DNA from 4 places in the Streptomyces sp. NPDC053367 genome. Region 1 is predicted to be linked to each of the others. Evidence: riboswitches for the same ligand, from Rfam matches in the RefSeq annotation. Region 1 holds a riboswitch; each other region holds the start of a gene.

Region 1 (7,369 bases):
GTCGACGGAGACCACCTTGGTGACCTTGGCGTTGCGCTTGAGGTTGTCGAACTCCGTGTACCAGATCGCGTTGGGCCGCACATACGGGCCGAGGATCACATGCACCACCCCACTGGCCTGCCGTGCGTACTCCTCCGACACCGCCGACCAGGCCACCTCGACCTTCTTCGACCCGTCCCAGGTCGGCATGGTGATGTTCCGCTGCTCCAGCAGCATCCCCAGCGTGACGCCCTTGCGGTCGGTGGCGGTCTTCTCGGCGATGTCCTCGCCGCCGGCCCCGAGCCCCGACCAGAAGTAGGCCGTGCTCCGCCGCGTCGAGAAGTCCCCGACGATCACCTCCGACCCGACCGCCCGCAGCGCCGAGGCGACCTGCGGCACGGCGGCCGGCGACGGGTGGAAGGTGGCGTGCCGCCACTCACCGGCGTGCTCCTGGTCCGGGTACACCGCGATGACGGCCGTCCTGCCCGTCTCCGGCGCCGCCGCCGCCGCCCGCTCCTGCGCGACCGCCCCGCCCGCCTGCCCCCCGACCAGCAGAAAGACGGCGGCCAGGGCCGTCAGGGTCTTCGACAGCCATGCCTTCATTACGGCATCACGCTCCTCGCCACATGATCACTGTGTGAGCTCGGGAGGCTACAACAAGTGACGCGGCGGAAGTGTGCGACAGGCCCCGGCTAACTCGCCTCCCGCCGCACCAGCAGATAAGTCCGCCGGCTCGGGTGCTCCGTGTCCGGGTAGGGCTCTCGGTCCAGGCGGGCCGTGAGGGTCAGGCCCGCTTCGGCGAGGGAGCGGGTCTCCGTGGCGGGGTCGAGGAAGTGGAAGGTGAGGTCGACCTCGTGGTCCCACCAGGTGGTGAGGTGGCGGGAGTCGCCGGGGGCGGCGTCGGGGTCGCTGGTGTGGAAGGAGAGGAGGGCGTGGCCGCCGGGGCGCAGGACGCGGGCGAACTCGGCGTAGGCGAGGGGGCGTCGGGCGGCGTCCAGGTGGATGACCGCGTACAGGCAGCACAGGGCCGAGACCGAGGCGGAGCGGACGGGGAGGCCGGTCATGTCGGCGGCTGCGAAGGGGAGGGCCGTGGTGCGGCGGGCGATCGCGCACATGGCGGGGGAGAGGTCCAGGCCCGTGGTCCGGGCGCCTCGGGCGGCGAGGTGGGACGTGGCGTGGCCGGGACCGCAGCCGATGTCCAGGACGGGGCCGTCGCCGGCGAGTTCGGCCAGGGTGTCCAGGAGGGCGCGGTCGAGGGGCTTGCCCGTGAGTTCGCCGGCGATCTCGGCGGCGTAGCGCTCGGCGACCGTGTCGTAGCTGTGGCTGGTGGGTGAGGGCAACGGGGGACCTCGCTGTCGGTGTTCCCGTCCGTCCGCGGGCTCGTCCTCCAGTATCGCGTCCAGCTCACCGTCAGCCCACCGGTCAGCCCACCGTCAGGTCCGTCAATTCGCCCAGCGCAAGCGTGTGTTGGGTCTGGAGGACCTTCGCGCGCAGGTAGCGGACGTTGTGCGCGGTGGTGAACACCCCGGTGGGGACGCGGTCGTGGACCGTGATGCCCAGGCCGCTCAACTGGGTCGCCTTGTCGGGGTTGTTGGAGAGCAGGTCCAGCTCGGTGATGCCGAGGGCGCGCAGCATCTGGGCCGCCGCGGTGTAGTCGCGGTCGTCCTCCGGGAGGCCGAGGGCGGCGTTCGCCTCGTAGGTGTCGAGGCCCTGGTCCTGGAGGGCGTAGGCGTCGAGCTTGTTGTAGAGGCCGATGCCGCGGCCCTCCTGGCGGAGGTGGAGCAGGACGCCGCCGCGCTCGGCTATGCGCTCGACCGACTCGCGCAGCTGGGGGCCGCAGTCGCAGCGGGCCGAGCCGAACACGTCGCCGGTGAGGCACTCGGAGTGCAGGCGGACCAGGGGGGTCCCGGCGCCCGGCTCGCCCAGGATCACCGCCAGGTGCTCGGCGCCGTCCGCCAGCCCGTGGAAGGTCACCAGCTCGGCGTCGACGCGGTAGCCGTCGGCGAAGCTCAGCGGGACCCGGACGCGGGCGCGCTGGGTGGCGGCGGGCAGGTCGGGCATGGGATCTCCGTCCGGTCGGCGGGCACGGCGGCATGCTTCAGATTTGAAGCAGCTGCGGACACGAACCTAGCCCGTGCTTGAAACTTTAAGCAACCGGAGTGGCGCATCTCACGAGCGGCGCAGCCACGGCACGTCGTCGTCCTCCTCCGCGCCCTGGATGGCCGTGCAGATCTCCTCCAGCTGCCCCACCTGCTCCGGTGCCAGCCGGTCGAACAGGCGCCTGCGGACCGTCTCGACATGGCCGGGTGCCGTGCGCTCCAGGACCGACATGCCCTGCGCCGTCAGCGCGGCGATGCTGCCGCGCCGGTCCGAGGGGCAGCCCTCGCGGGCCACCAGGCCGTCCTTCTCCAGACGGGCGACGCCGTACGTCAGCCTGCTGCGGGTGATCTTCAGTGCCCCGGCCAGCTCCGTCATGCGCAGCCGCCGCTCGGGCGCCTCGGACAGGGTGGCCAGGATGGAGTAGTACAGATGAGGCATGCCGGCGTCCTGCTGGAGCTGCCGGTCCAGCGCGTCCTCCAGGAGGTGCGTCGCGGCGACGTAGGCGCGCCAGGCGCGCTGCTCGTCGGGGGTGAGCCAGCGGGTCGTCATGCCGCCAGTGTAGGTTTGCTTCAAACTTGAACCAAGTTCACCTCTTTGAGGGAGACCGCGCACCGATGCCGTACCCGTACGTCCTCCTCTCCGCCGCCGTCTCCCTCGACGGCTACCTCGACGACACCGGCCCCGACCGCCTGCTGCTCTCCTCCCCGGCCGACTTCGACCGGGTCGACGCCGTACGGGCCTCCTGCGACGCGATCCTCGTGGGCGCAGGCACCCTGCGCGCCGACAACCCCCGGCTGCTGGTCAACTCCGCCGAGCGGCGCGCCGCCCGGGCGGCCGAGGGCCGGCCCGAGTTCCCGCTGAAGGTCTGCGTCAGCGCCACCGGCGACCTCGACCCCGCCGCCCGCTTCTGGCACACCGGCGGCGAGAAGGTCCTGTACACGACCGAGAAGGGCGCCGAGCGCGCCGGGCGGGCGGGGATCGCCGCCGACGTCGTCGCCCTCGGCCCGGCGCTCGACTGGCGGGCCGTCCTGGAGCATCTGCACGACGTACGAGGAGTGCGGCGGCTCATGGTCGAGGGCGGCGGCACCGTCCACACCCAGCTGCTCCGGCAGCAGCTCGCCGACGAACTCCAGCTCGTCCTCGCGCCCCTGCTGGTCGGCACGCCCGAGGCACCCCGGCTGTTCGGGCCCGGCGGCTACCAGGGCGGGCGGCTGCGGCTGGTCGAGACGCGGCGGATCGAGGACGTGGTGCTCATGCGCTACGAGCCCACCGCGCCCGGCACGGCAGGCACCGCCGTGCCCGCCGACCGGCACTGGCTCGCCCTCGCCTGCGAGCTGGCGGCCATGTGCCCGCCGTCGCAGAGCGCCTTCAGCGTGGGTGCGGTCGTGGTCGCCGCGGACGGGACCGAGCTGGCCCGCGGCCACTCCCGCGAGGGCGACGACCCCGTGGTGCACGCCGAGGAGGCCGCCCTCGCCAAGATCGACCCGGCGGACCCCCGGCTGCCCGGCGCCACCGTCTACTCCAGCCTCGAACCCTGCGCCCGGCGCGCCTCCCGGCCGGCACCCTGCGCCCGGCTGATCCTCGACGCCGGTGTACGCCGGGTGGTCACCGCCTGGCGGGAGCCCGACACCTTCGTCGCCGACGCGGACGGCAGCGGGCTGCTCGCCTCCCAGGGGGTCGACGTCGTCGTCCTGCCGGAGTACGAGGAGCGGGCCAAGGCGCCCAACGCGCATCTGCCCGGCTGACCCGCGACCGGCCCCGGAAGCGAAACCCGCAGGTCAGAGGGGTGGGCCTAAACGTTTCGCTTTCTGTCCCGCAGATGGCGTACACTGGTTTCACCGACGCGGGGTGGAGCAGCTCGGTAGCTCGCTGGGCTCATAACCCAGAGGTCGCAGGTTCAAATCCTGTCCCCGCTACTGAAGACTCAGGGCCGGTGTCCATGCAGATGGACACCGGCCCTGAGTCGTTCCCGCAGACGCTGTCGCCCGGGTGGACCACCCCGCTCGCCGCCCCGCGCCCGCCACGGCAAGGCTGGACGGACGGGGCCCGACGCGCGGCCCGCGACGACATGCTCTGCGGGAGTACGAGTGGTGCCGCCTGGTGAGCTGTGGCCCGAGCCGAGGGACGCGAGCGCGCACCGAGGGGCTGCCGAGCGGACCGGTGCGCACCTCGCGCGGCCACCGCGCCCGCGCCGCAGGCGGCGGCCCGACGGGCGGCGGCTCACCTTCATCCGCACCTGCGTCCGCGCCCTGCCCGCCCTGCTCATCGCCGGCGGCGCCGCCTACGACTGGCTCACCCCGGCCGCGTACGCCGCGGTCCCCTTCTTCACCGCGGCCCCCCTCGTCGCCGCCCCGCTCTACTCCCGGCGCGGCACGCTGCTCACCGGGGCCGCCGCGATCGTCGTCGTCCTGGGCGTGCACCTGCTGATGGGGATCGTCCTGGACGTCGATTCGGTCACCGAGCTGGTCACCGTGGTGACGGTGTCGGCCCTGGCCGTCGTCATCAACGTCCTGGTGCGCCGCAGCGACGAGCGGCTCGCCTCCGCGCGGGCGATCGCCGAGGCCGCCCAGCGGGCCGTCCTGCCCGAACCGGCCGAGCGGATCGGCGAGTTCGAGATCGCCGCGCGCTACGAGGCGGCGCAGGCGGACGCCTTCATCGGCGGCGACCTGTACGCGGTGCAGGACAGCCCCCACGGGGTGCGGCTCATCGTCGGGGACGTCCGCGGCAAGGGCATGGGCGCGGTGTCCGCGGTCGCCGTCGTCATCGGGGCGTTCCGGGAGGCGGCCGAGCAGGAGGCCACCCTGGAGGCGGTCGCCCGGCGGCTGGACCGCGCCCTGGACCGGGAGGGCGCACGGCGCGAAGGGCCGGACGCCCACGAGGGGTTCACCACGGCCGTGCTCGCCGAACTCCCGCACGGCGACGGTGTCGTACGCCTCGTCAACCGCGGCCACCCCGCCCCGCTGGTGCTGCACGTCAACGGCACGCTGGACGCCCTCGCCGCCCGCCGGACCGCGCTGCCGCTCGGGATGAGCGAGCTCGGCGGCCGGCCGGACCACGCCGAGGAGCACCCCTTCCCCGCCGGAGCCACCCTGCTGCTCCACACCGACGGCCTGTCCGAGGCGCGCGACGCCCGCGGGAGGTTCTACGACCCCGAGGCGCGGCTCGCCGGACGCACCTTCCGTGGCCCCGGCCATCTGCTGCGCACCCTCGCGGAGGAGGTCCGCCGGCACACGGGCGGCGCCCTCACCGACGACATGGCGCTGCTCGCCGTACGGCGCCCGGCCCCGAAGTGACGTGCTGTGACCGGACGAGCGCCCTGCGCATAACATCTGAGTCACCATCAAAAACTCGTACGGTGCTGAGCCGGGGTCAACTCGCCCGTTTTTCGCCGTCCGTGGGCCGTACGTCCCGGCCGGGAAGTTTAATGATCAAGCCGAACGGCTTGGAATTGCGGCCCCGGTTCTATTAACGTCCGATAACGCAGCGCGGTCGTCCCAGCCGTCACAAGAGACGGCTCCGTGCGCACGCGCCGAATCCCGTCAGGGAACCGGGGAACCACCAACTTGGGGTGAATCGGGCGTATTTCGCCGTGGACACACGGTCGCATATACGCGCGTAGGAGACCTTCCTGCTCCGAACCCGTCAGCTAACCCGGTAGGCGAGAAGGAAGGAAAGGAGCACGCCCACGTGGCGTCCAACCGCCCTGCCCCGCACGTCCCGTTCGTGCCGGGCCAGCGCACCGCCGAGACCGAGGAAACGTTCGTCTACGGCGGCCACCCCACCGACGAGGGACCGTGGGAGGAGTGGAACCCCACCGCGGACTCCGTCCGCCCCGTCCGCGGCCGCCACCGCGTCGCCAAGCAGCGCGGCGGACTCGCCCGCAGCTCCACCGTCCTCGGCGTCGGCGTCATAGCCGCCGTGGGCGCCGGCGGCATGGCCAGCGCCCAGTCCGGCAAGCCGCCGGTCGCCATCTCCATGCCCGACCTGCCCTCCATCGGCTCCCTCATCTCCGACGGCGACGCGCCCGCCGAGGAGACCACCGAGGCCGTCGCCCCGCTCAGCAGCCTCGGCACCGACACCGCCGACACCGCCACCGAGGGCACCGCCGACGCCGGCGAGGCACTGCGCGCCCGGATCATGGCCCAGGCCGCCCAGCAGCAGGACCAGGCCGACACCAAGGCCGCGGAGGCCGCCCAGGCCGCGGCTCAGGCAGCCGCCGAGAAGGCCGCGGCCGAGGCCGCCGCCCAGGCCGAGAAGGAGGCGGAGGCCAAGGCCGCCGCCGCGAAGGCCGCCGCGGAGGAAGAGGCCCGCAAGAAGGCCGAGGCCGAGCGCCTCGCCGAGCTGGCCCGCCAGTACACGCTGCCGACCTCCTCGTACACGATCACCTCCACCTACGGCCAGGCCGGCTCCATGTGGTCCTCCGGCTACCACACCGGCCTCGACTTCGCCGCGCCCACCGGCACGCCGATCAAGGCCGTCCACACCGGCACGATCACCGAGGCCGGCTGGAGCGGGTCGTACGGCTACAGCACCGTGCTCACCCTCGAGGACGGCACCGAGATCCGCTACGCCCACCAGTCCTCGATCAACGTCAGCGTCGGCCAGCAGGTCAACACCGGCGACGTCATCGGACGGGTCGGCGCCACCGGCAACGTCACCGGACCGCACCTGCACCTCGAGGTCCACATCGACGGGGCCGGCGTGGACCCCATGGCCTGGCTGCGCGACCGGGGCCTGAACCCCTGACGCCCCTGCGGCCGGCGCGACGGCTTCACTGAAACCCCGGCGGTCCTGACGGCAACCCCCCGACGTCAGGGCTGCCGGTTTCGTCGTGCGCGGCCCCGCTCCAGGAGCGGTACGGGTTGTACGCGGGGTACTGCGGGTGGGCCGGGTGCAGCGGCTGGGCCGGATGGGGCCGGCCCCCGTAGCCGTACCCGTGGTACGCCGGGACGGGTGCCGTGGCGCGTGCCGCGTACTGCAGGGCCGGGCGGGCGACCTCGTGCCGGCTCCACAGCTCGCCCAGCAGTTCCCGCTCCCGTACGGCGAAGTCGGCGCCGGCTCCGCCGCGGCGTGCGCGGTGGCGCAGGAAGGCCAGGGACGTGGCGTACGCCTCGTACTGCGCCACGGCTCGCTTCGCCTGCCTGCCCAGGTGATGGCCGGCGTACTCGCGGGCCAGCCGGCGGGCGCGCATCGAGCCGAGCGCGTACGGCTCCGCCGGGGTCAGCCAGCCCGCCACGACGTACGGCGGGAGTTCCTCGCGGACCGTGCGCAGCTCGCGCTGCCGGGTCCA
Region 2 (7,369 bases), on a different contig from region 1:
CTGTTCACCCTGAGCCGCCATTCTCACCCGATTCGGTGAGGAGTGGTGTTTTCCGTCTGGTCTCCATCTGACCAAATGCCCGCCGCCGGGGCGTCACTCTCCGGAGCCAACTCCGCGTACTACTGCGGTATGACACACAAGGGCGGCGCCTCCCCCGACCCGTAAGGGTCCAGGGCGCGCCGCCCTTGGGCGATCTCGGTCGAACGGGTCGTCAGCCGGCCCGGTGCACCACCGCGTCGCACAGCTCCATCAGCGCCGCCTTCGCGTCGCACTCCTTCAGCGGCACGAGCGCCGCCCGGGCCTCCTCCGCGAACCTGATCGTGTCGCGGCGGGCCTGCTCCAGGGCGGGGTGCGCCCGCATCGCGGCGAGCGCCTCGGCGTGCCGGGCGTCGTCGGTGAGGTCGGAGTCGAGCAGTTCGCACAGGGCGATGTCCTCGGCGAGCCCGAGCCGGGCCGCGCGCTCGCGCAGCCGCAGCACCGGCATGGTGGGGATGCCCTCGCGCAGGTCGGTGCCGGGCGTCTTGCCGGACTCGTGGGAGTCGGAGGCGATGTCCAGGACGTCGTCCGCGAGCTGGAAGGCGACGCCGAGCCGCTCACCGTACTGGGTGAGGACGTCGACGACCGTCTCGTCGGCGCCGGACATCATGGCGCCGAACCGGCAGGAGACCGCCACCAGCGAGCCCGTCTTGCCGCCCAGCACGTCCAGGTAGTGGTCGACCGGGTCGCGGCCGTCGGCCGGTCCCGCGGTCTCCAGGATCTGCCCGGTCACCAGGCGTTCGAACGCCTCGGCCTGCACGCGGACCGCCTCCGGGCCGAGGTCGGCCAGGATGTGCGAGGCGCGGGCGAAGAGGAAGTCGCCGGTGAGGACGGCCACCGAGTTGCCCCAGCGGGTGTTCGCGCTGGGCACGCCACGGCGCACGGACGCCTCGTCCATGACGTCGTCGTGGTACAGCGTGGCGAGGTGGGTCAGCTCGACCACCACCGCCGAGGGCACGACGCCCGGCGCGTAGGGGTCGCCGAACTGGGCGGCGAGCATCACGAGCAGCGGCCGGAACCGCTTGCCGCCCGCCCGCACCAGATGCTGGGCGGCCTCGGTGATGAAGGGCACCTCGCTCTTGGTGGCCTCGAGCAGCCCTTCCTCGACAGCCGCCAATCCGGCCTGGACATCGGCTTCCAGAGCCTGGTCCCGCACGCTCAGCCCGAACGGCCCGACGACGGTCACGAGGGGTCTCCTGTCTGCTGGTGTCTACTGGCGATTACGCGGTATGTCGATAGGTCGCTGCCATCACTCAAGTCAGCGTATCCGGTCACGTTTCGATCACTGCTGCCACCCACCCCGCAGGCCGGGCGGTATTGCGGCACGGCCGGTATGTTGCTGATCAACCGATAAGAACGGACATTTATCGACTCAACAGAGCGCCGCCCCAACGCTGAGCCCAGGTACCCCCCGAGGGATCCCGCCATGCGCATCCGTACGTCCTTCCCCCACGACACGGCCCACGAGGACCTGCGCGTCCCGCTCGCGGACGGGACGCTGCTGTATGCGCGCGTGTGGCGGCCCCTGACGGACGAGCCCGTCCCGGTACTCCTGGAGTACGCGCCGGACCGGCTGACCGACTCGACCGCGGTCCGTGACGCCCAGCGCCACCCCTGGTACGCGGGGCACGGCTATGCCTCCGTCCGGGTGGACGCCCGCGGGTACGGCAACAGCGAGGGGCTGCCCGCGGACGGCCGCTCGGCCTTGGAGACGGCCGACGGGGTGGACGTGGTGCTCTGGCTGGCGGCCCGGCCGTGGTGCGACGGCAGGGTCGGCATGTTCGGCATCGGCCGCGGCGGCCTCAGCTCCCTCCGTGTCGCGGCTCTGGCGCCCGAGCCGCTCAGGGCGGTCGTCGCGGTCTGCTGCGCCGACGACCACCCCGACAACGAACCGCACACCGCCTCGGGTTCCGTCCGGGCGGAGGAGGTGCTGACCCGCTCCGCCGCGGCCCTCGCCCGGGTCTGTCTCCCGCCGGACCCGTCGTACGCCGGTCAGGGCCGGCGCGATCTGTGGCTGAGGCGGCTGGAGGCCGTCTCGCCGGCCGTGCACACCTGGCTGGACCGGCAGCCCGGGGACGCGCCCTGGCCGCAGGGCGGCGGCAGTGTGGACCCCGACGCGATCCGCGCGGCGGTTCTCGCGGTGAGCGGCTGGCACGACCCGTACCGCGACACCGTGCTCCACCTGCTGGAGCGCCTGCCCGCCGACCGGGTCCGCGGCCTGCTCGGCCCCTGGCCCCACCGCTATCCCGACCGCGACCGGCCGCCCGGCCCGGCGATCGGCTTCCTGCAGGAGACGCTGCGCTGGTGGGACCACTGGCTGAAGGACGAGGACACCGGCGTCCTGGCTGAGCCCCTGCTGCGCTCCTACGTCACCGACGCGCACCCTCCGGCCACGACGTACCCGGCCCTGCCGGGCGGCTGGGCCGGGGAGCCCGCCTGGCCCTCGCCGAGGGTGACACCGGTGACGTACGCCCTCCGGGGCGCCCCCGTCGTCGTACGGTCGCCGATGCACACCGGTGTGGACGCCGGCCGCTTCCGGCCCCTCGGCCACGACGCCGACCTGCCGCCGGACCAGCGGGAGGAGGACGCGCGCTCGGCGTGCTTCGAGTTCGAGGTGGGCGAGGAGACCTGGGTGCTGGGGCGGCCCCGGGTGCGGCTGCGGCTTGCCTGCGCGGCGCCGCGCGGGCAGGTGGCCGCCCGGCTGTGCGACGTGGCCCCGGACGGGTCCTCGACGCTGGTCACCCGCGGGACGCTCGACCTCGTGGCCGCCGGGCCTGCGCAGCGGGCGGACTTCGAGCTGGGCGCCGTCGGGTACGCCTTCCCGGCCGGGCACCGCATCCGGCTCGCCGTCTCCTCGGCGTACTGGCCGTGGATCTGGCCCGAGCCGGGGTCGGGGGCCGGCTTCACGCTGGACCCGGCCGGCAGCACGCTGGAGCTGCCCGTGCGCTCGCGCGAGGCGGGCGCCGAGGTCGGCTTCGAGGAGCCGGAGCAGGCCGAGCCGCTGGGGGTGAGCCTGCCGGCCACCCTGGACGAGCCCCGGCCGGAGCGGGTGGTGGTGCGCGAGGTCGCCGAGGGCCTGTGGCGCCTTGAGGTCCTTCCGGTCCGTGGCGGCACACGCGTGTACCCGGACGGTCTGGAGCTCACCGAGGAGGCGCTGGAGACGTACACGATCCGCGCCGACGATCCGCTGTCGGCCCGCGCCCGCGCCGAGTGGTCGGTCCGGCTGCACCGGCCCGAGCTGCCCTGGGAGGCCACGGTCCGCACCCGTTCGGAGATCGGCTGCGACGGGGAGCACTTCGTCACCTCGGACGAGGTGGTCTGCACGGAGGGCGGCGAGGTCGTGTTCCACCGCACCTGGGAGAAGCGGATTCCACGGGCCGCCGATTAAGGGCGAGTTGGGCTCGATGTCTCAATTGCCGCTCTTGTGATCGACGGTGAGATGACTCACTGCCCGGCCGGTCGCGCGGCGGCCTGCCCCGCCGGCGCAAGCCGCCTCCCGCCGCCTGGTTGAGCGGCAGTCGCCATAAAGGATCAAGTGCCGCAAACAGACTGGATCATGCCTGACCGGTGCTTTGTGTGAATCCGGCACTTGTTTCGCGCATGTGCTCTCGCATACGTTCCCGGCCTGCCGGGCGGACGCCTAGTCCTGCCGCCGCCCAAGGCACCCACCGACATCGCAGCGGCAGGAGCGGGGGACCCAGGTAAGTCGCCGTCCCGGACGTCGTACCAGCTACGACACCCGGGACGGCTAGGGGTGAAGCCATGCCTTCTTCGGCACGGCCGGGCACCTTTCCGCCCGAACCCGACAGCTCACCTCGCAGGCGCCGGAGAGGAATTCCCCATGCCTGCGCACACGCATGCAAACCGCCGTCCCCGTCTCGCCCGTGCCCTCGCCGCCGCCGGTGTGGCCGCCGCCGCGCTCGCGCTGCCGCTCGTCGGCGCGACCGGCGCCTCGGCCGCCCCCGCGGCCACGGCGACGGCGACCGTGTACCCCGACAACCTCGACGGCTGGATCCGCCAGTCCCTCGACGTCATGGCCCAGCACGGAATCCCGGGCAGCTACGACGGCATCTACCGCAACATCATGCGCGAGTCCTCGGGCAACCCCCTCGCCATCAACAACTGGGACTCCAACGCGCTCGCGGGCACCCCCTCCAAGGGCCTGCTCCAGGTCATCGACCCGACCTTCGCGGCGTACCACGTGCCGGGCACCGCCTTCGACCCGTACGACCCGGTCGCGAACATCACCGCCGCCTGCAACTACGCGGCGGCCCGCTACGGATCGATCGACAACGTCTTCGGCGCGTACTGATCCCTCCTCAGCAGTAGATCCGTTCGAGGACGACGGCGATGCCGTCGTCCTCGTTCGAGCAGGTGATCTCGTCGGCCACCGCCTTCAGTTCCGGATGCGCGTTGGCCATGGCCACGCCGTGCGCGGCCCAGTCGAACATCGGGATGTCGTTGGGCATGTCGCCGAACGCCAGCGTGTCCCCGGGCGCCAGCCCGAGGTGCCGGGCCGCCAGTGCCAGGCCGGTCGCCTTGGTGACACCGCACGGCTGCAGCTCCACGGTGCCCGGCCCGGACATGGTGACCGTGGCGAGCGATCCGACCACCCCGCGCGCCACGGCAGCCAACTCGTCGTCACCCAGACTCGGATGGCGCAGCAGCACCTTGCTGATCGGCTCGCACCACAGATCGTCGCGCCGCTCCACCCGCACCGCAGGCAGCGTCGGGTGGGGCATCGTGTAGCCGGGCTCGATGAGGGTGAGCCCGTCGACGCCGTCCTGGTCCACGGCCGCGTACACCTGCCCCACCTCGGCCTCGATCTTGCCGAGCGCGGTCTCGGCCAGCTCCTGGTCCAGGGTGACGGACCACAGCAGCCGGTCGGCGCCGACGTCGTAGAGCTGCGCGCCCTGCCCGCACACCGCGAGCCCCGTGCAGCCCAGGTCCTCCAGCAGGGGGCGCACCCGGGGCGCGGGCCGGCCGGTCACCACCAGATGTCGGGCGCCGGCGTGCGCCACCAGCGCCAGAGCGGCCCGCGACCGATCGGAGAACGTGTCGTCGCCGCGAAGCAGCGTGCCGTCCAGATCGGTGGCGATGAGTGAGTACGGGGTGCGCTCGGCATATGCGGTGGGTGCGGCCATGATCAGAGAATACGGACATCGCGCGCCCCCTCCCCGGCGCCGACCGGCCCCCGCAGGGCGCCCGTCCCAGCCCACACGCCCCTTCAACTCCCTTTCACTCTCCGGGATTTCACCCCCAGGTGTCGCCCTGCGAACCTACGACCTCCCCGTCGGGCAGCCTCCTCTCCCCCGACCGGCGGCGGCACCCCGCCAGCCCCTGGGGCACTGCCCAAGACGGCCGCCTCGGCCGTAACGTGTGGCCCAGCCGCCCGCCCGTGCCCGCACCGGCGGGCGGCCGCACGGCACCGCACACGGCACGCACGAGAGCGAGGCACAACCGCATGCCCCCCTTCGATGTCCCCGAAGGCGACCCCTTCGGCCCGCACAACCTTCCGTACGGTGTGTTCTCCACCGGCGGCCCGGACCAGCGGACCGTCGGCGTCCGGCTCGGTGACCACGTCCTCGACGCGGGCGCGGCGGCCCGGGCCCTCGGCTCCCCCTACGTCACCCTGCTCGCCCAGCCCTCCCTCGACCGGCTGCTGGCCGCCGGCCGCACGGCCTGGTCCGACGTCCGGCGCGCGCTGACGGCCTGGGTGACGGTGCCCTCGTACCGCGAGACCATCGAGCCGCTCATGCACCCGCTCGACTCGGTGACCCTGCACCTGCCGTTCACGGTCGCGGACTACGTCGACTTCTACGCCTCGGAGAACCACGCCCGTAACGTCGGCCAGATCTTCCGCCCCGACGCCGAGGACTCCCTCACCCCGAACTGGAAGCACCTGCCGATCGGCTACCACGGCCGCTCCGGCACGGTCGTGGTCTCCGGCACCGACGTCATCCGGCCCTCCGGCCAGCGCAAGGCCCCCGCCGACCCCGCGCCCGTCTTCGGCCCGTCCGTCCGCCTGGACATCGAGGCCGAGGTCGGCTTCGTCGTCGGCACGCCGTCGCCCATGGGCAGCAGCGTGCCCCTCGCCGGCTTCCGCGATCACGTCTTCGGCCTGTGCCTGCTCAACGACTGGTCCGCGCGCGATCTCCAGGCCTGGGAGTACGTCCCCCTCGGCCCGTTCCTCGGCAAGTCCTTCGCCACCTCCGTGTCGGCGTGGATCACCCCGCTGGAGGCGCTGGAGGAGGCCCGTGTCGCCCCGCCCGAGCGCACCCACCCGCTGCTGCCCTACCTCGACGACGGCGACGAGGAGCCCCACGGCTACGACCTGCGCCTCTCCGTCGCGATCAACGGTCATGTCGTCTCCGAACCTCCCTTCTCCACCATGTACTGGACCGCCGCCCAGCAGCTCGCCCACATGACGGTCAACGGCGCCTCCCTGCGCACCGGCGACCTCTACGGCTCCGGCACCATCAGCGGCCCCACCGAGGCCCAGCGCGGCTCCCTCCTCGAACTCACCTGGAACGGCCGCGACCCCCTCGAACTCCCCGACGGCAAGCGCACCTTCCTTGAGGACGGCGACGTCGTCACCCTGACCGCCTGGGCTCCCGGCCCGGACGGCACCCGGGTGGGTCTCGGCGAGGTGACCGGGCGCGTCGTGCCGGGCCGGGTCGACTGAGGGCTCGCTCCGCGGGTGAGCCGGCCGGGATCCCCGGGATCCTGGGGGTGAGCCTGTTTGGTTCCGCCCCGGCGAGGGCACTGCGGCACCGGGTGAGCCTGGCCCGGGGTGCCTGGCCGGGGATGCCTGGCTTGGGGCGCCTGGCCCGGGGCGCCTGGCCCGGGGCGCCTGGCCCGGGGTGCCTGGTTGGGGGCGCCTGGCCGGGGGTGTCTGGCCGGGGGCCTGTCCAGGTGAGCCCGGTCGGCACGTTCGACAAGGCCCGTGATCCGCGACGGTCCTGCCGGATTTCTTACGTCGGTCGCCCGTCGCCGTCATACTGGCGGCGGGCGGTCGCCGGTCCGCTCCGACCGCCGGAGGGTGCGGCGCCCGGCGTTGCACCCCCGCGTCGCCCGCCCACCTGCCCCGCAGCCGACCCTTCCGATCAGGATCCGGAGCCCGTGGCATGACCGTCTGCATGCTCCTGCTGGGCGTCGTCGCCCTGACGGCCGCCGTGCCGGTCCCCCGTGCGCTGACCCGGGCCGCCTGGCCCGAACGGGAACCCGTGGTCGCGCTGTGGGTGTGGCAGTGCCTGGTGGCGACCGTTCTGCTGTGCTGCCTCACCGCCCTCGTGCTGAGTGCCGCCGCCGTCTTCGGGACCGTCCGGTCCCG
Region 3 (7,369 bases), on a different contig from region 1:
ATGTACGTCCTGTACATTTTTCACGGAGCCCCTCCGTCGGGGATCCGGAAGGAGGCGTGAGTCATGAGCCCACCGTCCGCGCGCCATGTCCTGCCCGCCGAGCGCACCGGTTCCGGGCCGGGGACCGGGGACCCGTACACGAAGCTGCGGGAGGAACGGATCGTCCTGCTGGGCACACGCGTCGACGACACGTCGGCGAACGACGTGACGGCGCAGTTCATGTATCTGGAGCACAGGGACCCCGACCGGGACATCTCGCTCCACCTGTACTCGCCGGGCGGCTCGTACAGCGCCATGACGGCGGTCCACGACACGATGCGCTCCGTCGGCTGCGACGTGGAGGCGGTCTGCCTGGGGCAGGCCGGTACGGCCGCGGCGGTGCTGCTCGCTGCGGGTACGCCGGGAAGGCGGCTGGCGCTGCCGGGTGCGCGGATCACGCTGCGCCAGCCCGCCCTCGGCGAGCCGGTGGAGGGACAGGCCGGCGATCCGGCGGGCCGGGCCCGGGAATTGCCGCGGACGCGGGCCGGGCTGGAGGAGATGCCGGCCCGGCACACCGGGCGCCGCCGGGAGCAGGTGCGCGCGGACATCGAGCACGACCGCGTCCTCACCGCCCAGGAGGCGCTGGAGTACGGCCTGGTGGACCGGATCGTGCCCGCCCGCGCGGCTGCCCTCGCCCCGCCGGACGGGGAGTGAGGCGCCGGTGCTGCCACCCGAACTGCCGCCGCTGCCCGCGCTGACGCGCGCGGAGGGAGAGCTGATCGACCGTTACCTGGAGACGGTCGACCTGCTGGGCCGGATCAACCCCGCGCACCACGGCGACACGTACGGCGGACTGCGGGCCGCCCAGGCGCTGGTGCGCAAGGCCGCCGAACTGCGCGACGCACTCGCCCTGATGCACCAACGGGGTGAGTCGGAGCTGCACGCGCCGACGCTGGCGCGGGCGTTGCGCGTCCTGGACGGCGAGCGCCGCACCGCGCGGGTGGCGCTGCCGTCGCGCTCCGACGGCTGAGCGCGCGGAGCCGCTGTTAAACGGACCAGATGACGTACCCCCTTTCGGAGTAGACGGTTGTCCTATCTCGGGGCCCCAACGGTTGCGCGGTGCGCGCGCCTTCACCGCGGAGCAATGCGTTCCGTCCCTGGTCCGGGGGCTTTCGGCGGTCTTGACGGACGCTTGTCGATCAAGCTGTCCACCCGAACGGGCGAGTGGTGAGTAACAACACAAATCCCCGGTTCCACTGGGTATTTCGGACAGTTGTGAGTGAAGATCCCTGTCTGACGACAAGCCCCCGCCACCGCGGCGGGGCGATCCGGGCGGACGCCGAGTCCTGCCGCCGCCCGGATGACCGGTCGACAGGAGTGGATCGGCAGGAGTGGAGGACCCAAGCACGACGGTCCGCCGGAGAGCAGTTGTCCGAGCGGTCCTTGGGGTGAAGCCGCCTTCGGGCGGCCGGGCCACTTCGCCAGCCCGAATCCGACAGGTCATCCTTCACAGGCGGCTGACGAAGGGTTGCGCATGACCGCGCAGAATCGTGTCCCGTCTCTCATGGCCCGTGCCGGTACGGCCTCGGCCCTGACCCTCGCCGCCGTGGGCGGCTCCCTGGTGGTGCCCGGTGTCGCCGCCGAGGCCCAGGCCGCCACGCCCGCGACGAAGGCCCTGCAGGTGGCGGCCTCGAAGAAGGGTTCGCCCTACAAGTACGGCGCCACGGGTCCGTACCGGTTCGACTGCTCCGGGCTCACGCTCTACTCGTTCAAGAAGGCGGGCAAGTCCCTGCCGCGTACGGCCGCCCAGCAGTACAACAAGACCCGGCACATCTCCGCCAAGAGCCGCAGGGCGGGGGACCTGGTGTTCTTCCATTCGGGCTCGAACGTCTACCACGTGGGCATCTACGCCGGGAAGGGCCGGATCTGGCACGCGCCGAAGACGGGCGACGTGGTCAGGCTGCAGAAGATCTGGACGAGCAGCGTCTGGTACGGCCGCGTCAGCTGACCCGGTCCCGGGCGCCGAGGCCTCCTGACCGGCCGTCGGCGCCCGGGACCGGCTCTCCTGGGCCCCCGAGCGGCGCTGGTGCGCGCTCTCGGGGGCTCACGGCTCCTGCTGGCCCGCTGTGGTCACCGGCCGGGCCGGGACGGTCCAGGGGAGCTCGATGAGGACGGTCTTCCCGCCCTCACGGGTGGGTCTGACGCGCAGCCGGCCGCCGCACTCCGCCGTGAGACAGCGGATGATCACCATGCCGCGGCCGTTGTCCTGCTGCACCGCGGCCGGCAGTCGCTTCGGGAACCGCGGATGACTGTCGGTGACCCCGATGCGCAGCTGTTCGTCGCGCTCCAGACGCACTTCCACCGTGAAGGTGGGTGACTGCCCGAAGGTGTGCTGTACGGCGTTGGTGGCCAGTTCGGAGACGATCAGCCGGACGGTGTCGGCGCCGTCCGTGTCCGCCGGCAGACCCCACTCCCCGAGGGTGCCGACGACGAAGGCGCGGGCCGCGGAGACCGAGGCGGGATCGCTCGGCAGAGTGACGGATGCTTCCAGGTGGTCTGCCATGGCGACGTCGTCCCTTTCCCACGGGATCGCGGTCCGACATGCATCGGATGGTTCGAGTACGGTCCCGGACCGGTGTTTCGTTCGCCAGACTGCCACCAGTACGCCGGTAACGGTGGCGATCCACCAAGATATGCATATATCTGTCGCTCGAAGCGGTGAACTCTGCGACGGCAGAGCGTATTTGGGCGGCCCTTGAGGAGCAGGGAGGGGCCCATGCAGCACGGACCGGCGGTGCGCCGCCGAAAACTCGGCGCGGAGCTGCGTGCGCTACGCGCCCGCACGGGACTCACCAGCGGCGAGGCGGCCCGGCTGGTGGACTGGCATCAGTCGAAGGTGAGCCGGATCGAGACGGGCGCGAGTGGCGTGAAACCGTCGGACGTACGGTTACTGCTGGACGCCTACGGTGTCTCGGATCCCGAACTGCGCGAGCTGCTGATGATGTTGGCGGGCTCCGACGACGGGATCGGCCGGCACCACTGGTGGCACGCCTACCGCGGGGTGCTGCCACCCGCCTACCGGGACTTCATCAGCCTGGAGTCGCAGGCCAGCGCGATGCGCACACTGGAGACCTCGGTGGTGCCCGGGCTGCTGCAGACCCCCGAGTACGCCCGCGCGGTGACCCGGGCCGCGGTGGCCGGCCTGGCCGACGAGCCGGACGAGCGCGTGGACGCGCTGGTGCAGGTGCGGCTCGCCCGCCAGGAGGTGCTGCGGGCGCAGCCCCCGCTCAGACTGAGCGCCGTGCTGGACGAGGCCGTGCTGCGCAGGGAGGTCGGCGGGCCCGAGGTGATGGAGGGCCAGCGGCGGCGGCTGCTTGAGGCGGCGCGGCTGCCGCAGGTCCGTATCCAGGTGCTGCCGTTCTCCGCCGGGGCGCATATCGGCATCACCGGGCCTTTCGTTATCTTCTCATTTCCGCGCACTTCTGATCTGGACGTGGTTGTTCTCGACCACATGACGAGTAGCCTCTACCTCGAACGGAAAGAAGACCTGGAGGCCTACACCGAGGCCTTCAACACCCTTCAGGCGCACGCCCTTTCACCCGAGGACTCGCTGGATCACATCGCCGGGACAGTTGACGGCGCATAAGGAGGCACCATGTCTGCACTGCCTCGGAACGTCCCCTCCAGTACCCGACTGCACAGCGCGAAGTGGCTGCGCAGCAGCTACAGCACCGGAGCCAACAACTGCGTGGAGACGGCCCGCTGGTCGGGCCGTCTCGCCGTGCGCGACTCCAAGAGGCCGGAAGGACCCGCGCTGCTCTTCTCCCCCGAGAGCTGGGCCGGTTTCACGGCCGCATTCCACTGAGGGCGACCCAGGATCGTCCTCTTCCGAAAAGGGATCGGTTCCGGAACACGGCCGTGCTTCGCCGACTCACGGTCGCGTCTCACCGATCACCCGCACAGCGCGTTCGATCTGTTCCCCGGAGAGGTCCGCGCGGGCGGTCAGCCGCAGCCGGGAGATGCCGTCCGGCACGGACGGCGGCCGGAAGCAGCCCACGGCCACCCCCGCGGCGCGGCAGTCCGCCGCCCACCGCACGGCCTGCTCCGGGGACGGAGCGCGCACCGACACCACGGCCGCGTCCGGCCGCACCGCCTCATGGCCGGCCGCCGTCAGCCGCTCGTACAGCTCCCTCGCCACCTGCCGCGCCCGCGCCGCCCGCTCGGGCTCGCGGCGCAGCAGCTCCAGGGCGGCGAGCGCAGCGCCCGCCGCCGCCGGGGCGAGGCCGGTGTCGAAGATGAACGTCCGGGCAGCGTTGACCAGGTGCTCGATCACCCGCGCGGGGCCCAGGACCGCGCCGCCCTGGCTGCCCAGCGACTTCGACAGGGTCACCGTCACGACGACGTCCTCGGCGCCCGCGAGACCGGCCGCGTGCGGCGCGCCGCGCCCGCCGTCACCGAGGACGCCCAGGCCGTGCGCGTCGTCGACGACCAGGCCCGCGCCGTGCTCGCGGCAGGCCTCGGCGAGGGCGGCCAGCGGGGCCGCGTCGCCGTCGACGGAGAAGACCGTGTCGGACACCGCGACCGCGGGGCCGTCGTGGGTGCCCAGGGCCTTGCGGACGGCGTCAGGGTCGGCGTGGCCGACGACCTGGGTGGTGCCCCGGGCCAGCCGGCAGCCGTCGATGAGCGAGGCGTGGTTGCCCGCGTCGGAGACGATCAGCGAGCCGTGCGGGGCCAGCGCGGTGACCGCCGCGAGGTTGGCGGCGTACCCGGAGGAGAAGACCAGGGCCGCCTCGAAGCCGCAGAAGCCGGCCAGCTCGCGCTCCAGCGCGGTGTGCAGTTCCGTGGTGCCGGTGACCAGACGGGAGCCGGTCGCGCCGCCGCCCCACAGCGCGGCGGACTCCTGCGCCCCGGCGACGACCTCGGGGTGACGGGCCAGGCCCAGGTAGTCGTTGCTTGCGAGGTCCAGCAGCGGCGATTCGGCGGGGCGCGGACGCAGCGTCCGTACGAGTCCGGCGCGGCGGCGCTGTTCCGCCGACTCGTCGATCCAGCCGAACGCCATGGGTCCCTCCGCAGGATTTGTAGGCAGCGGACAGACACTAGCCGCAGGATCACCCGCCCACGGTGTGGCAATACCCACACGTCGAAGGCCGTTCGTTGTGCGAAGTCACATTGGCCCCGGGTGGGTCCGTACGACAGGATCGGCTCTCATGGATCTGCTGAACACGCTGGTGGACAAGGGGCTTCGGCGCGAGCTGCCGACCCGCGAGGAAGCGCTCGCCGTGCTGGCCACGTCGGACGACGAGCTGCTCGACGTCGTGGCCGCGGCCGGAAAGGTGCGCCGGCACTGGTTCGGGCGGCGCGTGAAACTGAACTACCTGGTCAACCTCAAGTCGGGCCTGTGCCCCGAGGACTGCTCCTACTGCTCCCAGCGGCTGGGGTCGAAGGCCGAGATCCTCAAGTACACGTGGCTCAAGCCGGACGAGGCGTCCCAGGCGGCCGCCGCGGGTCTGGCCGGCGGCGCCAAGCGGGTCTGCCTGGTGGCCAGCGGGCGCGGTCCGACGGACCGTGACGTGGACCGGGTCTCGGAGACCATCAAGGCCATCAAGGACCAGCACGAGGACGTCGAGGTGTGCGCGTGCCTCGGCCTGCTGTCGGACGGCCAGGCCGAGCGGCTGCGCGAGGCGGGCGCCGACGCCTACAACCACAACCTCAACACGTCCGAGGGGACGTACGCGGACATCACGACCACGCACACCTACGCCGACCGCGTCGACACCGTGCAGAAGGCGCACGCGGCGGGTCTGTCGGCCTGCTCGGGTCTCATCGCGGGTATGGGCGAGAGCGACGAGGACCTGGTCGACGTGGTGTTCTCGCTGCGCGAGCTGGACCCGGACTCGGTGCCGGTGAACTTCCTCATCCCGTTCGAGGGCACGCCGCTGGCCAAGGAGTGGAACCTCACCCCGCAGCGCTGTCTGCGCATCCTGGCGATGGTCCGGTTCGTGTGCCCGGACGTCGAGGTGCGTATCGCGGGCGGCCGTGAGGTCCACCTGCGCACGCTCCAGCCGCTCGCGCTGCACCTGGCCAACTCGATCTTCCTCGGCGACTACCTCACCAGCGAGGGCCAGGCCGGCAAGGCCGACCTGGAGATGATCGCCGACGCCGGCTTCGAGGTGGAGGGCGCAGGCGAGGTGACGCTGCCCGAGCACCGGGCGTCCGCGGGGGGCTGCGGCTCCCACGCGGCGGCGGGGGGCTGCGGTGGACACGAGGACGCCGGCTGCGGCGAGGCCGCGGGCGGTTGCGGCTCCCACGCGGACGGTGGCGTGTGCGGTACGGCCGCCTCCGCCGCCCCGGCGAACGAGCCGCGCCCCGACCTGGTCGCCGTACGCCGCCGCGGTGCCGGTACGGACCTCGCGCCCAATGCCTGAGCTCGGCGTACCGGAGCTGCTGGACCTGGACCGGCGGCATGTGTGGCACCCCTACGGCCCGATGCCCGGTCAGGCGCAGCCGCTGGTCGTGGAGTCCGCGAGCGGGGTCCGGCTGCGGCTCGCGGACGGCTCGGGCGAGCTGGTCGACGGCATGTCGTCCTGGTGGGCGGCGATCCACGGCTACCGCCACCCGGTGCTCGACGAGGCCGTGGGCGAGCAGCTCGGTCGGATGAGCCACGTCATGTTCGGCGGGCTCACGCACGAGCCCGCCGTACGGCTGGCGAAGCGCCTTGTCGACATGTCGCCCGAGGGCCTGGAGCATGTGTTCCTGTGCGACTCCGGGTCGGTGTCGGTCGAGGTCGCGGTGAAGATGTGCCTGCAGTACTGGCGCTCGCTGGGCCGACCGGAGAAGCGGCGGATGCTGACCTGGCGCGGCGGCTACCACGGGGACACCTGGCAGCCGATGGCCGTGTGCGACCCGGACGGCGGGATGCACGCGCTGTGGTCGGGTGTCCTGCCGCAGCAGGTGTTCGTCGACGCGCCGCCGGCCGCCTACGAGGAGGCGTACGCCGAGCTGCTGCGCTCGGCGATCGCGGAGCACGCGCACGAGCTGGCCGCGGTGATCGTGGAGCCGGTGGTGCAGGGCGCGGGCGGCATGCGCTTCCACTCCCCCGCCTATCTGCGGGTGCTGCGCGAGGCGTGCGACGCGCACGACGTGCTGCTGGTGTTCGACGAGATCGCGACCGGGTTCGGGCGTACGGGCGCGCTGTTCGCGGCGGACCACGCCGGTGTGACGCCGGATGTGATGTGCCTGGGCAAGGCGCTGACCGGCGGTTATCTCAGCATGGCGGCGACGCTGTGCACACCGCGCGTGGCCGACGGGATCTCGCGGGGCGAGGTGCCGGTGCTGGCGCACGGGCCGACGTTCATGGCCAACCCGCTCGCCTCCGCGGTGGCCTGCGCCT
Region 4 (7,369 bases), on a different contig from region 1:
CGGGCAGCATGAATAAACCCCCAGGAAATTACTCCTCTTTGTATACGGCGCTCGTGTTAATGCCGCACGCCCGACATGTTTACGGGATGTTGCGAAGTCCTCACACGGTCGGCGCGGTCGGCGCCCCCGGAAAAGCGCAGCCGGTGCGCGGCAATCGCCCGTTCGGTGTGCAGCGCGGTGATCGCCCGCGCGCGTTCACCGTCCCCGCGCGCGACGGCGTCCACGATCGCGCCGTGCTCGGCCCAGGAGTCCACGGGCCCCGTCGGTGCGTCCGTGGTGTACATCCAGGCGATCTTGTGCCGCAGCTGGGTCAGCACCGACACCAGGGCGGGGCTGCCGGAGGCCTGGGCCAGCGTCTCGTGGAACCAGCCGCCGAGCGAGCGCAGATCCTCGCTGCTGCCCCGCCTGGCCCGCTCCTGGCCCAGCCGGACGAGGCCGCGCAGCACCTTCAGATGGGCCTCGGTACGGCGCTGGGCGGCCCGTGAGGCGCTCAGCGGCTCCAGCAGCATGCGCATCTCCAGCAGGTCGGCGGCCTCCTGCTCGGTGGGTTCTGCCACGCACGCGCCCGCGTGCCGCCGGGTGACGACGAAGCCCTCCGCCTCCAGCGTGCGCAGCGCCTCCCGGACGGGCACGCGCGAGACGCCGTAGCGGCGCGCGAGCAGTTCCTCGGTGAGCCGGCTGCCGCGTTCGTGGACGCCCGCGACGATGTCGTCCCGGATCGCCGTGCATACCGAGTGCGCCGGAACACGCATGACCGACCTCCGCCTTAATCCCCGTGAAACGTCGACGATTGACGTGTGTTCAGCGACTCTATTGCAATGCGGCCGCATTTCCGACGGCGAGCCGGAATCCATGGATATTTTTTGGTCAATCGGCCGGAGCGGGGCGGCGGGAACGCCGAAAGCCCCGGCTGCGGGAGCCGGGGCTTTCGCGGAAAACCTGTCGGTCAGATGTTCACACCGTGCGAGCGGAGGTAGGCGACCGGATCCATGTCCGAGCCGTACTCCGGGCTGGTGCGGGCCTCGAAGTGCAGGTGCGGGCCGGTGACGTTGCCGGTGGCGCCGGACAGGCCGATCTGCTGACCGGGCTCGACCGACTGGCCCACGGCGACGGAGATGGAGGAGAGGTGGCCGTACTGGGTGTACGTGCCGTCGTGCATCTGGATGACCACCTGGTTGCCGTACGCGCCGCCCCAGCCGGCCTCGACGACCGTGCCCATGCCCACGGACTGGACGACGGTGCCGCTGGCGGCGTGGAAGTCGACGCCCGTGTGGCTGCCGGAGGACCACAGCGCGCTGCTGGCCTGGTAGCCGGTGGAGACGTACGAGCCCGCGATCGGGGCCACGAAGGTGTTCAGGCGCTTGCGCTCGGCCTCACGGGCGGCGCGCTCCCTGGCCTCGCGGGCGGCCTCGGCCCGCGCCACGGCGCGCTTGACGGCGGCCTCTTCGGCCTGCTGCTCGGCGAGCGCTTCCTCGGCGGCCTGCTTCTGTGCGGCGGCCTGGGCGTCGATCTGCTCGGCCACGGAGTCGCCGATGGTGACGACCGGCAGCAGGCCGGTCTGCTCGGCCTCGGGCTCGGCGGCGAGGGCGGGGCCCGCGAGGGTGCCGATGACGCCGGTGGTGGTGAGGGCCGCGACGCCCGCCGCGCGGGCGGTGGTGCGCTGCATCCTGCTGGGACGGCGGTGCTTCCCGTTGGCGCGCGTGAACGCCATGAAGTGGCTTGTCCTTTCCTTCCCTCTCGCCTACCGGGTTAGCTGACGGGTTCGGAGCAGGAAGGTCTCCTACGGACCCCCTCGCGTGACGCGCGGGCGTCCGATTCACCCCAGGGACTTCGATGGGTCCCCGGCTCCCCTGGCTCGCGCCGTACGGGGACTCGGCGATGACTGTCCGGTGCCGCGGGTGCGGCGCACTGCCTGACGGACAGCCCGGACGACACTAAGGGGATCATCGTTCGATCCTCTAATGGATCAGGCTTTTTGTAGCGCACGCCACAGGGCAGACAGGCAGCATCTCCTGCAATTCACGGCCAACTCGGACAAAGAGGGGCCCTGATGACGCTCCGGTCACCAGGGCCCCACGCGTGTGTGGCGCGAATTCGCCGCCCTACTCGGCGGTCACCACGGTGACTTCACCGATGCCGAGGGCCTCCACGGGCTCCTTGATCTGCGCCGCGTCGCCGACGAGGACCGTCACCAGCCGGTCCACCGGGAAGGCGTTCACGACGGCCGCGGTGGCCTCCACCGTGCCGGTGGCGGCGAGCTGCTGATACAGCGTCGCCTGGAAGTCGTCGGGCAGGTGCTGCTCGACCTGGTCGGCGAGGGTGCTCGCGACCGCGGCGGCCGTCTCGTACTTCAGCGGCGCCACCCCGACGAGGTTCTGCACGGCAACGTCCCGCTCGGCGTCGGTGAGGCCCTCCGCCGCGAGCGTGCGCAGCACGGTCCACAGATCGGCGAGCGCGGGGCCGGTGTTGGGGGTGTCGACGGACCCGCTGATGGCGAGCATCGACGCGCCGCTGCCGTCGGGCGCGGAGCGCAGCACCTGTCCGAAGGACCGCACACCGTAGGTGTAGCCCTTCTCCTCGCGCAGGACGCGGTCCAGGCGGGAGGTGAGGGTGCCGCCGAGGCAGTACGTGCCGAGCACCTGGGCCGGCCACACGCGGTCGTGGCGGTCGGGGCCGACCCGGCCGATGAGCAACTGCGTCTGGACGGCGCCGGGGCGGTCCACGATGACGACCCGGCCGGTGTCGTCGGCGCTGACCGGGGGCACGGGCCGGGGCGCGGCCTTGGAGCCCGTCCAGGCGCCGAGGGTCTCGCCGAGCAGCGCGTCCAGGTCGAGGTCCGTCAGGTCGCCGACGACCACGGCGGTGGCGGTCGAGGGGCGCACATGCCGCTCGTAGAAGGCGCGTACGGCGGCGGAGTCGATCGCGGCGACCGTCTCCTCGCTGCCCTGGCGCGGGCGCGACATGCGCGAGCTCTGCGGGAACAGCTGCCGCGAGAGCTCCTTGGCCGCGCGCCGGGCCGGGTTGGCCATCTCGTGCGGGATCTCGTCGAGGCGGTTGCGCACCAGCCGCTCGATCTCGCCGTCGGCGAAGGCGGGCGCCCTGAGGGCGTCGGCGACCAGACCGAGGGCCTTGGCCAGGCGGGAGGCGGGGACCTCCAGACTGAGCCGCACGCCGGGGTGGTCGGCGTGCATGTCGAGGGTGGCGCCGCAGCGCTCCAGCTCGGCCGCGAACTCCTCGGCGGAGTGCTTGTCGGTGCCCTCGGAGAAGGCCCGTGCCATGATCGTGGCCACGCCCTCCTGGGCGGCCGGCTCCGCGTCGAGCGGCGCGTCGAGGAGGACCTCGACGGCGACGACCTGCTGGCCGGGGCGGTGGCAGCGCAGCACCGTCAGGCCGTTGTCGAGCGTTCCGCGCGTGGGCGCCGGGAAAGCCCACGGCCTGGCCTCGCCCGGCTTGGGCTGCGGGTGGAAGTCCATCGTGGCGAGCTCGGTCACTTCGCCGCCTCCTCGTTGTCGTCGTGGGCGGCCTCGACCATGGCTTCGGCCTCCGGGTCCTCGGGGAAGTCCTCGTCCTCGGTGTGCTCCGCGGACTCGGGCGACAGCGGCTCGTAGACGAGCACCGCGCGGTTGTCGGGCCGCAGCCGCGCCGCGGCGACCTCGCGGACCTCGTCGGCCGTCACCTCCAGGACACGCTGTACGGCGGTCAGGGCGAGCTGCGGGTCGCCGAACAGGACGGCGTAGCGGCACAGTTCGTCGGCGCGGCCCGCGACCGTGCCGAGCCGGTCCAGCCACTCGCGCTCCAGCTGTGCCTGGGCGCGCTCCATCTCCTCGGCGGTCGGGCCCTCCTCGGCGAACCGGGCGAGCTCCTCGTCGATGGCGGCCTCGATGACGGGCACCTCGACGTCACCGGAGGTCTTCACGTCCAGCCAGCCCAGCGAGGGCGCCCCGGCCAGGCGCAGCAGGCCGAAGCCGGCCGCGACGGCCGTACGGTCGCGTCGTACGAGCCGGTTGTAGAGGCGGGAGGACTCGCCGCCGCCGAGGACGGTCAGCGCCAGGTCGGCGGCGTCGCACGCGCGTGTGCCGTCCTGCGGCAGCCGGTAGGCCGCCATCAGCGCCCGCGCGGGCACCTCTTCCTCGACGACCTGGCGCAGCTGCTCGCCGATGATGTCGGGCAGCGTGCCGTCGCGCGGGGCGGGCTTGCCGTCGTGGGCCGGGATGGAGCCGAAGTACTTCTCGACCCAGGCGAGCGTCTGCTCGGGGTCGATGTCGCCGACCACGGACAGCACGGCGTTGTTGGGCGCGTAGTAGGTGCGGAAGAACGCGCGCGCGTCCTCCAGCGTCGCCGCGTCCAGGTCGGCCATCGAGCCGATCGGCGTGTGGTGGTAGGGGTGGCCCTCCGGGTAGGCGAGGGCGGTCAGCTTCTCGAACGCGGTGCCGTAGGGCACGTTGTCGTAGCGCTGGCGGCGCTCGTTCTTGACGACGTCGCGCTGGTTCTCCATGGACTCGTCGTCGAGGGCGGCGAGCAGGGAGCCCATGCGGTCGGCCTCCAGCCAGAGGGCGAGCTCCAGCTGGTGGGCGGGCATGGTCTCGAAGTAGTTGGTGCGCTCGAAGCTGGTGGTGCCGTTGAGGGAGCCGCCCGCCCCCTGCACCAGCTCGAAGTGGCCGTTGCCCTTGACCTGGGCCGAGCCCTGGAACATCAGGTGCTCGAAGAGGTGAGCCAGACCGGTGCGTCCCTCGACCTCGTGGCGGGAGCCGACGTCGTACCAGAGGCACACCGCCGCGACCGGGGTCAGATGGTCCTCGGAGAGCACCACGCGCAGGCCGTTGGCCAGGCGGTGCTCGGTCGCTGTCAGGCCGCCGGAGCCTGCCTGGTCTGTGGCCGTGTGACCCATGGGCATGTACGTCCCTTCGATCGCGGATGCGGTTGCTGAAAACCGCTGTTCTCCTGCCGGTCCTGCCACTGTATGCAAGCGTGCGGACCGCCGGTGGAGTTCCCGGCCGCCGTACGCCCAGAGCGAGATCCCGTAGCCTGCGCTCAGTCGTGCCTCCACGGGCGACGCCGGGTCCGTTCCGGCGTTGTCAGTGCCGAGGTCCACAATGGTCCGCGTCAGATCCGTCCACACGCCTCAGCAAGGAGCCGGCAGCGATGGCCCGCCGCAGCACGAAGACCCCGCCGCCCGACGACTCGTTCGAGGAGCGCATCCTCGACATCGACGTCGTCGACGAGATGCAGGGCTCCTTCCTCGAGTACGCGTACTCGGTCATCTACTCCCGAGCCCTGCCCGACGCACGCGACGGCCTGAAGCCGGTGCACCGCCGCATCGTCTACCAGATGAACGAGATGGGGCTGCGCCCCGACCGCGGCTATGTGAAGTGCGCCCGCGTGGTCGGCGAGGTCATGGGCAAGCTGCACCCGCACGGCGACGCGTCGATCTACGACGCCCTGGTGCGCATGGCCCAGCCCTTCTCCATGCGGTTGCCCCTGGTCGACGGCCACGGCAACTTCGGCTCGCTGGGCAACGACGACCCGCCCGCCGCCATGCGGTACACCGAGTGCCGGCAGGCCGAGGCGACGAGCCTGATGACCGAGTCGATCGACGAGGACACGGTCGACTTCGTCCCCAACTACGACGGCCAGGAGCGCGAGCCGGTCGCCCTGCCGGCCGCCTTCCCGAACCTCCTGGTCAACGGCTCCTCGGGCATCGCGGTCGGCATGGCCACCAACATGCCGCCGCACAACCTGCGCGAGGTCATCGCTGCCGCCCGCCACCTGATCAAGCACCCCAACGCCGATCTGGACGCGCTGATGCGTCATGTGCCGGGCCCCGACCTGCCCACCGGTGGCCGGATCGTCGGCCTGTCCGGCATCCGCGACGCCTACGAGACCGGCCGCGGCACCTTCAAGATGCGCGCCACCGTCTCCGTGGAGCCGGTCACCGCGCGCCGCAAGGGCCTGGTCGTCACCGAGCTGCCGTTCACGGTCGGCCCCGAGAAGGTCATCGCCAAGATCAAGGACCTGGTCGGCTCGAAGAAGCTCCAGGGCATCGCCGACGTCAAGGACCTCACCGACCGCGAGCACGGCCTGCGGCTGGTCATCGAGATCAAGAACGGCTTCGTGCCGGAGGCGGTCCTGGAGCAGCTGTACAAGCTGACGCCGATGGAGGAGTCCTTCGGCATCAACAACGTCGCGCTGGTCGACGGACAGCCCCTCACCCTCGGTCTCAAGGAGCTGCTGGAGGTCTACCTCGACCACCGTTTCGAGGTCGTGCGCCGGCGCAGCGAGTACCGCCGCGGCAAGCGCCGCGACCGGCTGCACCTGGTCGAGGGCCTGCTCACCGCGCTGGTGGACATCGACGAGGTGATCCGCCTGATCCGCTCCAGCGAGAACTCCGCGCAGGCCAAGGAGCGCCTCATGGCGCACTTCTCGCTGAGCGAGATCCAGACGCAGTACATCCTCGACACCCCGCTGCGCCGCCTGACCAAGTACGACCGCATCGAGCTGGAGGCGGAGAAGGAGCGGCTGAACGCCGAGATCGAGGAGCTGACCCGCATCCTGGACTCGGACACCGAGCTGCGCAGGCTCGTCTCCAACGAGCTGGCCGCGGTCGCCAAGAAGTTCGGCACCGACCGCCGTACGGTCCTGCTGGAGTCCGCGGGCTCCCCGGTGCCCACGACGTCCCTCCAGGTCGCCGACGACCCGTGCCGGGTGCTGCTGTCCTCGACGGGGCTGCTGGCCCGTACGGCGAACGCCGAGCCGTTCGCGGAGGACGCCGACGGGCGGCGCACCAAGCACGACGTGATCGTCTCCGCGGTGCCCTCCACCGCGCGCGGCGAGGTGGGCGTGGTGACCTCGGCGGGCCGGCTGCTGCGGATCAACGTGGTCGACCTGCCCCAGCTGCCGGACACCGCGGCCGCTCCGAACCTGTCGGGCGGGGCGCCGCTCGCGGAGTTCGTCTCGCTGGAGGACGACGAGACGGTGGTCTGCCTGAGCACGCTCGACGAGTCCTCCCCCGGTCTGGCGCTCGGCACCGAGCAGGGCGTGGTCAAGCGCGTGGTCCCGGACTACCCGGCGAACAAGGACGAACTGGAGGTCATCACCCTCAAGGAGGGTGACCGGATCGTCGGCGCGGTCGAGCTGCGCACGGGCGAGGAGGACCTGGTCTTCATCACGGACGACGCCCAGCTGCTGCGCTACCAGGCCTCGCAGGTGCGCCCGCAGGGCCGGCCGGCGGGCGGTATGACGGGCATCAAGCTCGCCGACGGCGCGAAGGTCATCTCCTTCACGGCCGTCGACCCGGCGGTCGACGCGGTGGTGTTCACGGTCGCGGGCTCGCGCGGCACCCTCGACGACTCGGTGCAGACGACGGCCAAGC

The links. A riboswitch is a leader RNA that binds a small molecule or an ion and turns the genes downstream of it on or off. The one in region 1 is predicted to bind cyclic di-AMP.
Region 2: linked by a shared signal. The riboswitch ahead of ACIGXJ_RS25475 (transglycosylase SLT domain-containing protein) and the one ahead of ACIGXJ_RS09665 (M23 family metallopeptidase) in region 1 are both predicted to bind cyclic di-AMP.
Region 3: linked by a shared signal. The riboswitch ahead of ACIGXJ_RS13325 (C40 family peptidase) and the one ahead of ACIGXJ_RS09665 (M23 family metallopeptidase) in region 1 are both predicted to bind cyclic di-AMP.
Region 4: linked by a shared signal. The riboswitch ahead of ACIGXJ_RS27970 (M23 family metallopeptidase) and the one ahead of ACIGXJ_RS09665 (M23 family metallopeptidase) in region 1 are both predicted to bind cyclic di-AMP.

Annotation. Positions count from the first base shown of each region.
Region 1 is NZ_JBITYN010000003.1:20,788-28,156, reverse strand. Features, by position in the region: gene ACIGXJ_RS09700 (hypothetical protein) at 1-582, opposite strand, end outside; gene ACIGXJ_RS09695 (class I SAM-dependent methyltransferase) at 672-1,319, opposite strand; gene ribA (GTP cyclohydrolase II) at 1,402-2,040, opposite strand; gene ACIGXJ_RS09685 (MarR family winged helix-turn-helix transcriptional regulator) at 2,149-2,628, opposite strand; gene ACIGXJ_RS09680 (dihydrofolate reductase family protein) at 2,694-3,824, shown strand; tRNA gene ACIGXJ_RS09675 (tRNA-Met) at 3,922-3,995, shown strand; gene ACIGXJ_RS09670 (PP2C family protein-serine/threonine phosphatase) at 4,167-5,372, shown strand; cyclic di-AMP (ydaO/yuaA leader) riboswitch at 5,597-5,755, shown strand; gene ACIGXJ_RS09665 (M23 family metallopeptidase) at 5,767-6,825, shown strand; gene ACIGXJ_RS09660 (PrsW family intramembrane metalloprotease) at 6,851-7,369, opposite strand, start outside.
Region 2 is NZ_JBITYN010000009.1:190,957-198,325, reverse strand. Features, by position in the region: gene ACIGXJ_RS25485 (polyprenyl synthetase family protein) at 212-1,222, opposite strand; gene ACIGXJ_RS25480 (CocE/NonD family hydrolase) at 1,463-3,424, shown strand; cyclic di-AMP (ydaO/yuaA leader) riboswitch at 3,693-3,873, shown strand; gene ACIGXJ_RS25475 (transglycosylase SLT domain-containing protein) at 3,878-4,348, shown strand; gene ACIGXJ_RS25470 (HAD family hydrolase) at 4,356-5,180, opposite strand; gene fahA (fumarylacetoacetase) at 5,501-6,721, shown strand; gene ACIGXJ_RS25460 (M56 family metallopeptidase) at 7,164-7,369, shown strand, end outside.
Region 3 is NZ_JBITYN010000004.1:129,175-136,543, reverse strand. Features, by position in the region: gene ACIGXJ_RS13335 (ATP-dependent Clp protease proteolytic subunit) at 64-693, shown strand; gene ACIGXJ_RS13330 (hypothetical protein) at 701-1,009, shown strand; cyclic di-AMP (ydaO/yuaA leader) riboswitch at 1,307-1,510, shown strand; gene ACIGXJ_RS13325 (C40 family peptidase) at 1,514-1,987, shown strand; gene ACIGXJ_RS13320 (ATP-binding protein) at 2,084-2,542, opposite strand; gene ACIGXJ_RS13315 (helix-turn-helix domain-containing protein) at 2,756-3,625, shown strand; gene ACIGXJ_RS13310 (DUF397 domain-containing protein) at 3,635-3,844, shown strand; gene ACIGXJ_RS13305 (8-amino-7-oxononanoate synthase) at 3,911-5,038, opposite strand; gene bioB (biotin synthase BioB) at 5,187-6,404, shown strand; gene ACIGXJ_RS13295 (adenosylmethionine--8-amino-7-oxononanoate transaminase) at 6,397-7,369, shown strand, end outside.
Region 4 is NZ_JBITYN010000010.1:264,528-271,896, forward strand. Features, by position in the region: gene ACIGXJ_RS27965 (GntR family transcriptional regulator) at 57-752, opposite strand; gene ACIGXJ_RS27970 (M23 family metallopeptidase) at 947-1,711, opposite strand; cyclic di-AMP (ydaO/yuaA leader) riboswitch at 1,724-1,888, opposite strand; gene ACIGXJ_RS27975 (M16 family metallopeptidase) at 2,103-3,491, opposite strand; gene ACIGXJ_RS27980 (M16 family metallopeptidase) at 3,488-4,894, opposite strand; gene ACIGXJ_RS27985 (DNA topoisomerase (ATP-hydrolyzing) subunit A) at 5,143-7,369, shown strand, end outside.